2 regions of the Ruegeria marisflavi genome follow, and region 2 is predicted to be linked to the other one. Evidence: riboswitches for the same ligand, from Rfam matches in the RefSeq annotation. Region 2 holds a riboswitch; the other holds the start of a gene.
What was found. A riboswitch is a leader RNA that binds a small molecule or an ion and turns the genes downstream of it on or off. The one in region 2 is predicted to bind cobalamin.
Positions count from the first base shown of each region.

Region 1: it holds a riboswitch for cobalamin, as region 2 does, so the genes downstream of both, OEZ49_RS14725 (DUF1636 domain-containing protein) here and OEZ49_RS06370 (hypothetical protein) in region 2, are expected to answer to the same signal.

Region 1 covers NZ_JAOVQN010000015.1:31,479-36,463, forward strand. The annotation lists gene betI (choline-binding transcriptional repressor BetI) at 1-125, opposite strand, end outside; gene OEZ49_RS14715 (NAD(P)-dependent oxidoreductase) at 261-1,226, opposite strand; gene OEZ49_RS14720 (LysR substrate-binding domain-containing protein) at 1,447-2,331, shown strand; cobalamin riboswitch at 2,404-2,620, shown strand; gene OEZ49_RS14725 (DUF1636 domain-containing protein) at 2,703-3,086, shown strand; gene cobW (cobalamin biosynthesis protein CobW) at 3,090-4,145, shown strand; gene cobN (cobaltochelatase subunit CobN) at 4,155-4,985, shown strand, end outside.
Region 2 covers NZ_JAOVQN010000004.1:207,076-212,060, forward strand. The annotation lists gene OEZ49_RS06360 (TetR/AcrR family transcriptional regulator) at 1-512, shown strand, start outside; gene ypfJ (KPN_02809 family neutral zinc metallopeptidase) at 509-1,360, opposite strand; cobalamin riboswitch at 1,468-1,680, shown strand; gene OEZ49_RS06370 (hypothetical protein) at 1,766-2,185, shown strand; gene OEZ49_RS06375 (protein-tyrosine phosphatase family protein) at 2,178-2,672, opposite strand; gene OEZ49_RS06380 (calcium-binding protein) at 2,803-3,789, opposite strand; gene OEZ49_RS06385 (DNA polymerase III subunit gamma/tau) at 3,994-4,985, shown strand, end outside.

The sequences.
Region 1 (4,985 bases), on a different contig from region 2:
GATATCCCCGCCCGCTTGGCGATCTGACTGACTGTCACGTCGAGGCTTTTCTGGACGCCTAGCTCGGCGATCGTCGCCTTGACGATGGCGTCGCGCCGGATCGGCTCCATTCCAGTTTTCGGCATGCACCCTCCCTTGCCCCGCGACCGACGTCTGGGGAAAGGCTAGGTTTTTTATATTGATCCGTCAATCAATGACGTGCCATCGGTCGCGCCGCCCGATCAACATGCGGGCGGCGCGGCCTTGTCCGGGTGCCGCCGTCATTCGGCAGCGCGCAATTCGGCTCCTTGCGGCACGACCTCGTAACCGGGTTCCTCCGGTTCGTCATCGACCATCTCGGCCGGGAAGCCGGGGGCCAGGATCGACAGGCCGGTCGCCTCTTCGAGGCGGCGGATGATATCGTCGGACTGCGCCCGCTCGCCATAGCGGCGGATGCCGTCGTTGAAGATCTCGATCATCAGCGGTGAGATTTCCAGCGGCACGCCAGCGCGGTCGGCGATGGTCTGGAACAGGCCGATATCCTTTTTCACCAGATCCATGGTGAAGTTGATGTCGCGGCTGCCGTTCAGGATCACCTGGCTTTCGGTTTCATGCACGAAGGAGGTGCCGGAACTGATCTTGATCGCCTCATAGGTGGTGTTCATGTCCATTCCTGCGGCCTTCATCGTCACAAGCGCCTCGCAGCAGGTCAGCAGGTTGGCGGTCGCGAGGTAATTGGTCATCACCTTGAGCACCGAGGCAGAGCCAAGCGGGCCGGTGTGCAGGATGCGGCGGCCCATGATGGTGAGGAAGGGCAGGATGCGTTCAAAGGTGGCGCGGTCGCAGCCCGCAAAGATCGAGATATTGCCGGTATCGGCCCGGTGGCACCCCCCCGAAACCGGGCAGTCGACGGCGGCGCCGCCCCGTTCGATCACCTGCGCACCGAGACGCTTCACCTCGGCCTCGTCGGTGGTCGACATCTCGAGCCAGATCTTGCCGTCCTTCACCTCGGGCAGCATCTCTTGCATCACCGCAGCACTGGCGGCGGGCGACGGCAGGCAGGTGATCACCACGTCGCAATCGCGCATCATCTGCGCCGGACCTTGGGCGGCCTGGGCGCCACGGGACACGAACCCCTCGACGAGATCGGAATTTAGATCATGCACCGTCAGATCGACGCCATTGCGCAGGAGCGAGCCCGAGAGCTTGCCACCCACATTGCCCAGTCCGATGAACCCTACTTTCATATTGTCCTCCCAGCGGGGAAACACCCCGGATGATTTGTTTCGGGCGCAGTATCTGCTGAGAGAGGCACCAACAGAAACGAATAATAACGGGAAAAATACCAAAAATATTTTTGTGATAATTGACCTGACCTCGGAAACTGACAAAATTCTGAACAGAATTTTGGTCCAGAAAATTTGAAATTTTCTGGGCGGCGCGCGAAGGGACAGTGGAGGAACCTATTTGGACAGGCTGCCTAATCCGACCTGGCTGCGGACATTCGAGGCCGCCGCCCGGCATCTCAATTTCACCGAAGCCGCGCGAGAGCTTGGGCTGACCCAGACCGCAGTGTCGCTGCATATCCGCTCGCTCGAGGCCGAACTGGGCGAGCGACTGTTCTCGCGCGCGGCCCGGCGGCTGGGGCTGACCGAGCTGGGGCAATCCTATGCGCTGACCGTACGCCGGGCGCTGGCCGATATCGCCCTGTCCACCAACAGCCTGTTCGGGCCTGCGACCCGTCAGACCCTGCGAATTCGCGCGCCGATCTCAACCGCGACCTACTGGATTGCCACGGAACTGCCCGCGTTTGCGGCGGCCTATCCGGATATCCCGGTGCGGCTGGTGTCGAACATCTGGGGCGACGGACCCGAAAACGAGGATGTCGATCTGGACATCCGCCTGGGTCACGGCGACTGGCCCGGACTGCTGGCCGAAAAGTTGTGCGACGAGACCATCGTGCCGATCGGCCGCGCCGACGGGCCGCACCTGTCGCCCGAGGCGCTGCGCGCCGCGCCGCAGATCCACATCCTTGGGTACGAAGACAACTGGGCGCGCTGGTTCGAGGCACAGGGGCTGCCACCGGCGGAGCGTGCGGCGCTGTTTTCGGTGGATACCACGGTCTCGGCCATCCAGTTGGTGCTGGCAGGGGCGGGCTATGCCACCATCCTGACCCGCTTTGCCCGCAATGCCATCGCGCAGGGCATACCGTTGCGCCTGGCGGGCGAACCGATTCCTTTTTCCCAGTCGCATTACCTGATCCGGCCGCCCCGGGCGGCCGCATCCCCGGCTCGGGCGCAGCTCTTTCTATCGTGGCTGCGGACGCGGGCCGGGGCGGATGCCGCTGGGTGATCCCCAGCGGTCGCTTTTCTGCAAAGCCCAGTGTCCCCCGGTCCGGCGCGCTTGACAAGTCCCCCGCGCTTGCCGCATGTGCCTGCTGTTGGTGTCCGGGAAACCGGATGAAAAGGGAATGTGCCAGCGGACCGGCCAAGAGGCCGGGCGTCAAGCGCAGCCGCCCCCGCGACCGTGACCGGAGAGGGTGCCCAAGCCACTGGCCGAAAGGCCGGGAAGGCGGGACGCCCGACAGGGCAAGACCCTGACATCCGCAAGCCGGGAGACCTGCCAACGCCCGAAGACAAGACCGGACGGGGTGTTCCGGTGTCGGGTCCATGTCCGAGAGCGTGGCCCGCGCAAACCCCGTCCCCCGCACCTGACGAGGGGGGATGAGAGACGTGACCGAAGCTGCACCAGTCGAACTGCTGGTCTGTACGACCTGCCGCCGTGGATTGCCGGTCGAGGACGATGCCCAGCGCCCCGGCGCCCTGTTGCACCGCGCGCTGAGCGCGGCCGAGTTGCCCGAAGGGGTCATCCTAAAACCGGTCGAATGTCTGTCCAATTGCGATCAGGGCTGCTCCATCGTGCTGCGCGGCGGTCCGGCGCGCTGGACCTTTGTCTACGAAAACCTCAACGAGGCCGATGACGTGGCCACCATCGTCGAAGGCGTCACCAAGTATCACGCAACCGCTGACGGGCTCGTCCCCTGGCGCGAGCGCCCCGTCCACTTTCGCAAGAACTGCGCCGCGCGCATCCCCCCGATCGGAGCCTGAGCCATGAGCACCCTTGAAAAACTTCCCGTTACCGTGATCACCGGCTTTCTCGGCTCGGGCAAGACCACGCTGATCCGCCACCTGATGCAGAACCCGCAGGGCAAGCGGCTGGCCGTGGTGGTCAACGAATTTGGCGATGTTGGCGTTGATGGCGAGATCCTGAAAAGCTGCGCCATCCCCGAATGCCCCGCGGAAAACATCATGGAACTGGCCAATGGCTGCATCTGCTGCACCGTGGCCGATGATTTCATCCCCACCATCGAGGCGCTGATGGCGCTGGAGCCGCGCCCCGATCACATCCTGATCGAAACCTCGGGCCTGGCGCTGCCGAAGCCGCTCTTGAAGGCGTTCGACTGGCCCGATATCCGGTCCAAGATCACCGTGGACGGCGTGATCGCGCTGGCCGATGCCGAGGCGGTGGCGGCGGGCCGGTTCGCGCCCAATGTGGCGGCGGTGGATGCCCAGCGTCTGGCGGATGACTCGATCGACCATGAAACGCCCCTGTCCGAGGTGTTCGAGGATCAGATCAGCTGCGCCGACATCATCCTGCTGACCAAGCCCGATCTGGCCGGCCCCGAGGGCGTGGCCCGTGCGCGCGAGGTGATCGCCGCCGAGGCGCCACGCCCGCTGCCGGTGGTCGAAGTGGCCGAGGGCGCCGTTGATGTGCGCGTTATCCTGGGCCTTGGCGCTGCCGCTGAGGATGACATGGATGCCCGTCCCAGCCATCACGACGGCCATGACGACCACGAACATGACGATTTCGAAAGCATCGTGGTGGAACTGCCCGAACAGTCCGACCCGGCCGAACTGGTCGCGCGGATCGAGCGGCTGGCCAACGAGCTGAACATCCTGCGGGTCAAGGGCTATGCCGCGGTTGCGGGCAAGCCGATGCGCCTGCTGGTGCAAGCGGTGGGTGCACGGGTGCGTCACCAGTATGACCGTCCCTGGCACCCGGGCGAGGAGCGCCGCTCGCGCATGGTGGTGATCGCCGAACATCACGACATCGACCCGGCGGCGATCAACGCCATCCTGACCGGCGTTTCCGAGCCTGCGGAGTAAGCGCGCGCCATGCATGTCGTTTTCCGCGAAAGCCACGGGCTGGAAGAGACCGAGACCCCGACCGACCTGGGCCAAAGCCCGGCCGATCTGGTGGTGTTGTCGTTCTCGGACAGTGACCTGGGGGCTTTTGCGGCGGGCTGGCATCGTGGTGGCGGGGCGGTGGGCAGAATGCCCACCCTACGCCTGGCCAACCTGACGGCGCTGAAACATCCGCTCTCGGTCGATACCTATGTGGAAAACACGCTGTCGGGGGCCAAGGGCATTCTGATCCGGCTGATTGGCGGCGTGCCCTATTGGGCCTATGGGCTGCAACAGGTGCTGGCGCTGGCGCAGGAAAAGGGGCTGGCGGTGGCGGTTCTGCCGGCCGATGGGCGCGAGGATACGCGGCTTGACGCCTATTCAACCCTGCCTGTGTCTACCCTGCGGCGGCTGCAACATCTCTGCGATACCGGCGGCGAAGTGGCCGCGCAGGCCGCACTGGCGCAGATGGCGCTGGCGACCGGGCTTTATGCCGGGCCGGTGATCGGGTCAAAGGTGCTGCCGGAATGCGGTTTCTGGTGCCCCGAGCGCGGCGTGATCGCGCCCGAGACCGTGTTCGGGGGCGACGCCCCGCGCATTCTGGTCACCTTTTACAGGGCCTACCTGACTTCGGCCGACACCGCCTCGGTTGCGGCGCTGATCCAGGCCTTTCGCACGCGCGGGTTTCAGGCGATGGGCATGTTCGCGCCTTCGCTGAAGGCGCCCGCCGCCGCCGACTGGATCGCCGGGCAGATGCCGGGGCTGGCCCCGGCGGCCATCGTCAATGCCACCTCGTTTTCCGGCAAGGGTGCCAATGGCGCC
Region 2 (4,985 bases):
CCGCCCAGCTGTTCCAGCGCCGGGGGTATCACGGTGTTGGATTGTCCGAGCTGCTGACCGAGGCCGAGGCGCCCAAGGGCTCGCTCTATCACCACTTTCCGAACGGCAAGTCCGACCTGGCGCTGGCGTCGGCGACCTGGGCCTCGGATCAAATGCTGCGGCTGATCGCGGCCTCGTTCGAACCGGCCGAGAGCTTTCATGCCGGGATGCAGGTGTTGTGTGGCAAGGTTGCAAAACTGTTCGACAAATCGGGTCAGTGGGATGGCTGCCCGATCTCGTCGACCCTGTTCGAAGGCCCGGATAATGCCGCGTTTCGCGCCCATGCCCGCCACCTGTTCGAAGGCTGGATTACCGAGGGCGCGCATCACGCCAGACGCTTTGGTCTGGGTGATCCGCAAAAGACCGCCGAGACCATGTTCATCCTGCTGCAAGGTGGCTGGATGCTGGCCCGCGCCCGGCAATCCTCGGACGTGCTGCGCCGTTTGCCCGAGATGCTGCCGCGCGCGGATTAGAGACGGTTGGTGCTGAACGTGTCGCAGCTGGCGACCCGGCCACTATCAAAGCCGCGTTCGAACCAGGATGCCCGCTGTGCCGAGGTGCCGTGGGTGAATGTATGCGGTTGCGGGACCCGGCCCGCCTGCCGTTGCAGCCGGTCGTCGCCGATCATCCGGGCAGCGTTCAGCGCTTCCTCCAGATCGCCACGTTCCATCAGACCCTGAACCGAGCGCGCCCAGACCCCCGACAGGCAATCGGCCTGCAATTCCAGCCGCACGGTCAGTGCGTTGGCCTCGACCTGCGAGGATTGCCGCCGGGCCTGATCCACCTGGCCCAGAATACCCAGCTGGTTCTGCACGTGATGGGCCACTTCGTGGGCGATCACATAGGCGGCGGCAAAATCGCCGCCCGCCTGGAGACGCCGGGCCAGGGTGGTAAAGAAATCGGTGTCGAGATAAGCCTTTTGGTCGGCGGGGCAGTAGAATGGCCCGGTCGCGCCCGAGGCGCCGCCACAGGGGCTGGACGTCACTTGGGAGAACAGCACCAGCGTCGGCGGGATGTAGTCGCGGCCCAACTGATCGCGGAACACGGTGCCCCAGACATCCTCGGTCGTGGCCAATACGCGCGAGACGAATTCGCCCGCCTGCCGCTCTTCGGCGGTCAGTTCCTTGGGTGCGCTCTGGCTCGGGCCCGGCTGTTCGGTGAGAAACGGGGTGACGTCGATGCCGGTAAAGGCGCCGATCACCAAAAGCAGCAGGACCCCGCCGATACCCAGCCCGCGCCCGCCGATGGCCATGCCGCCGCGGCCGCGCTGCGCGCGGCGATCCTCGACATTCCTGCTGCCGCGCACGCCTCTTAGCCGCATGACGATCACCCCTTGAAGCCTGACTATCCGATACGGGTATCCGCAACCGGTCGCAGGGGGAAAAATCCTGGACCGGATACCGTAGCTTGACACCTGCACCGTACAAACGCTACCGCTGGCGTGATGGTTCCCGGGCCGTAATCGACTCGGGATGAAAAGGGAACACGGTGCGGTCATCTGGCAACAGAGGGCCAATACCGGGACTGCCCCCGCAACTGTAGGCGGAGAGCGAAGCCGAAATGCCACTGGCCGCAAGGCCGGGAAGGTCGGCAAAGCTGCGACCCGCGAGTCAGGAGACCTGCCATCAGCATTGTTACTCGAACCCGGGCGGGGTGTCCGGGAGGGACAGAAGCGCCTTTGTCGGCCGTCTCTCCATCACCCCTCCCCCTTGCGCGGAGGGCGCTGATGATCTGGACGACCGAGACCCACCAATTTTCTGTTACCCTGTGCCGACGCACGGGCAAGCCGTGTCCGGCCTTGTCGGCGCTGGTTTTGAACTTGGCCCGGGCCATGCAAAAGGCGGAACCCGTCACCGGGCAGGATTTCGAGATCGAAGGCGAATGCGCGCTGGCCGCCTGTGGCGACGGGTGTCAGGCGCTCTATTCCGCCTCGCACAGCCGTATCCGCATCTTTTGCGGCACCGGTGAGATGGCTGATTTCGGCTGGTTCGACCGGCTGGCAGATGCGCTGATGGCGCCGGGCGGGCAGATCATCGTCAAGGACAACAGGCCGCTTCCCTGTGCCATGGCAGAGGCCCGGCGGATCGCGCCATCCCAGGCCAGAACCGGCGCTGCCACAGAAGCGGAGCGCCGCGTCTTTAGCTGACAGTGCGACCGGCTTTGGCCCAGGCCATCTGTTCGTCGGTTTCGACAGCGCAGGCACGGACGGCGCGCAGGTGTTTCAGCGCGGCGTCCGGGTTTTCTCCGGTCTCGATCATCAGCCGCAAGGCAGCCATGCCCGAGCGCCCGCAACCGCCCATGCAATGGATCATGACACGCCCGCCGCCGCGCAGCGCGTGGCGGGCCGAGGCGCTGGCCGTGGCCCATTTCGCCTCGATCTCGCGGCTGGGGGTTCCAAAATCTTGGACCGGCAAGTGAACCCATCGGCTGGCGCGGCTCTGGATATCGGCGCCGAAGTTGTGCGCGCCGTGTTGCATCATCTCGATCTCGGTGGTCATCGAGATGACCAGCCCCGGTGCCCAGGATGCGATCAGATCCAGATCGCCCGCATAATCGCCGGACCGGCCGGGCAACTGGCAGATCGCCAACGTGCCGCCGCCGACTTGCAGCGCATAAAGCACCAGCTGCGCCATCTGCGGTCCTCCCTCCCGAACATACCGCGCCATGGGGCATGCCCAGTGCGCCCCGGCGGTAGAATGCCCTTGGACATGGCCGCATCGCAAGCCCGGATACCCTGGCGCGGGAAAACAGCCGCAGGGTGTGTCACCGGTTGTCGATGTGCACCTCGATCTGACCTGGGCTCATCCCCTGCACGCCCAACAGATGCGCGATCGGGATCCCGTTGATCAGGACAAGGGTTCCACCGTCGTCCTCAAGCTTTTGCAGGCTGACCGGCGAGGTCCCGTCCGGCGCCGGGCGCAACAGGTCGACGTTACCTTGTACAGTCAGCGCATCCTGTCCGGCGATGAAATCTGTGATCGTGATCAGATCATAGCCATCCACAACGTCGTTATAGGTCTCGATCACCACTTGGTCGGCGCCATCGCCAGTGGTGACATGATCGCCCTGATCCACCACCAGAATGTCCTGGCCAACGCCGCCCCTGACGGTATCCGCCGTGCCTTGATCGCTGGCATCATCCACGGAAATGATGAAATCGTCGCCCTGCTGGCCATTGATCAGGTTGCGACCAAAATTGTCAGAAATCGCATCGTCGCCCGTGCCGCCCGCGATCGTGTCATTGCCCTGTTCCAGATCGTCGCCGCGCACCGGCGCGTTGCCGACGGAAATGGCATCCTCGGGATCGGGAAAGCTCTGTTCATCATCGTCCCGGTGGATCACGCGCGTGTCGGTACCATAGACATCGTCGCCCGATCCCAGATTGACGTTATCCGCGCCGGTCCCGGACAGAACCATGTCGTCGCCATCGCCGGTCTCGATCCTGTTGTCGCCCTGAAGCAGCACCACCACATCGTCGCCCGCGCGGGTGTCCAGGTTCTGGGTGCCAGAGACGAAGTCGATATCTCCAAGGATCGCCTCGGCCTCGGCCTGGGTTATCTCGCCTTCTGCTACCAGATCGGTGAGGCCCTCGGCGATGCCGGGGCGGAAACCCTGGTCAAAGACCAGGTTGTCGTCGTCGGAGGTGATGCGGGGACCGGCGGCGACGGCTGCATCAACGTCATCGCCATCGTTCAGCAACAGCGCGGTCAGGCCGACACCGAGCCCAACCAGCGCAAGGATTCCCAGCATAATCAGATACCTCTACAAGATAACCCTGTTACCGCGAGTCGTAGAACCGCCCACAGAGTCGGTCAATGGGAACAAGAGGGGCATTGATGCCCGGATGGGTCCGATCAATGCACGCAAGGGAAACAATCACGCAAGCGGTGGACCTTCGCCGCGCCGCCCGGTACCGTCTGCGCACATAGAATCCAGTCCCGATGAAAGCTGCCAATGTCCGACGCGTCTCCGACCCCCTATCAGGTGCTGGCCCGCAAGTACCGGCCCGAGACCTTTGCCGATCTGGTGGGGCAGGACGCGATGGTGCGGACGCTGAAAAACGCCTTTGCCGCCGACCGGATCGCGCAGGCCTTTATCATGACCGGCATCCGGGGCACCGGCAAGACGACCACCGCGCGGATCATCGCCAAGGGAATGAACTGTATCGGCCCGGATGGGAATGGCGGCCCCACCACCGAGCCTTGCGGCAAATGTGAGCATTGCGTCGCCATCATGGAAGGCCGCCATGTCGACGTGATGGAGATGGACGCCGCCAGCCGCACCGGCGTGAACGACATTCGCGAGATCATCGACAGTGTCCGCTATCGCGCCGCCAGCGCGCGCTACAAGATCTATATCATCGACGAGGTTCACATGCTGTCGACGAGCGCGTTCAACGCGCTCTTGAAGACGCTGGAGGAACCGCCGGCGCATGTGAAGTTCATCTTTGCCACCACCGAGATCCGCAAGGTGCCGGTGACGGTGCTGAGTCGTTGTCAGCGGTTTGACCTGCGCCGGATCGAACCCGAGGACATGATCGCGCTGATGCGCCGGATCGCAGATGCCGAAGGCGCGCAGATTGCCGAGGATGCGCTGGCGCTGATCGTGCGCGCGGCGGAAGGGTCGGCGCGGGATGCGACCTCTCTCCTTGATCAGGCGATCAGCCATGGCGCGGGCGAGACCAGCGCCGAACAGGTGCGCGCGATGCTGGGGCTGGCCGACCGTGGCCGGGTGCTGGACCTGATGGACATGATCCTGCGCGGCGATGCGGGCGCGGCCCTGACCGAGCTTGGCGCGCAATATGCCGAAGGTGCCGACCCGATGGCGGTTTTGCGGGACCTGGCCGAGATCACGCATTGGGTCTCGGTGGTCAAGATTACTCCGGATGCCGCCGAAGACCCGACCGTATCGCCCGACGAGCGCGCGCGCGGTCAGCAGATGGCGGA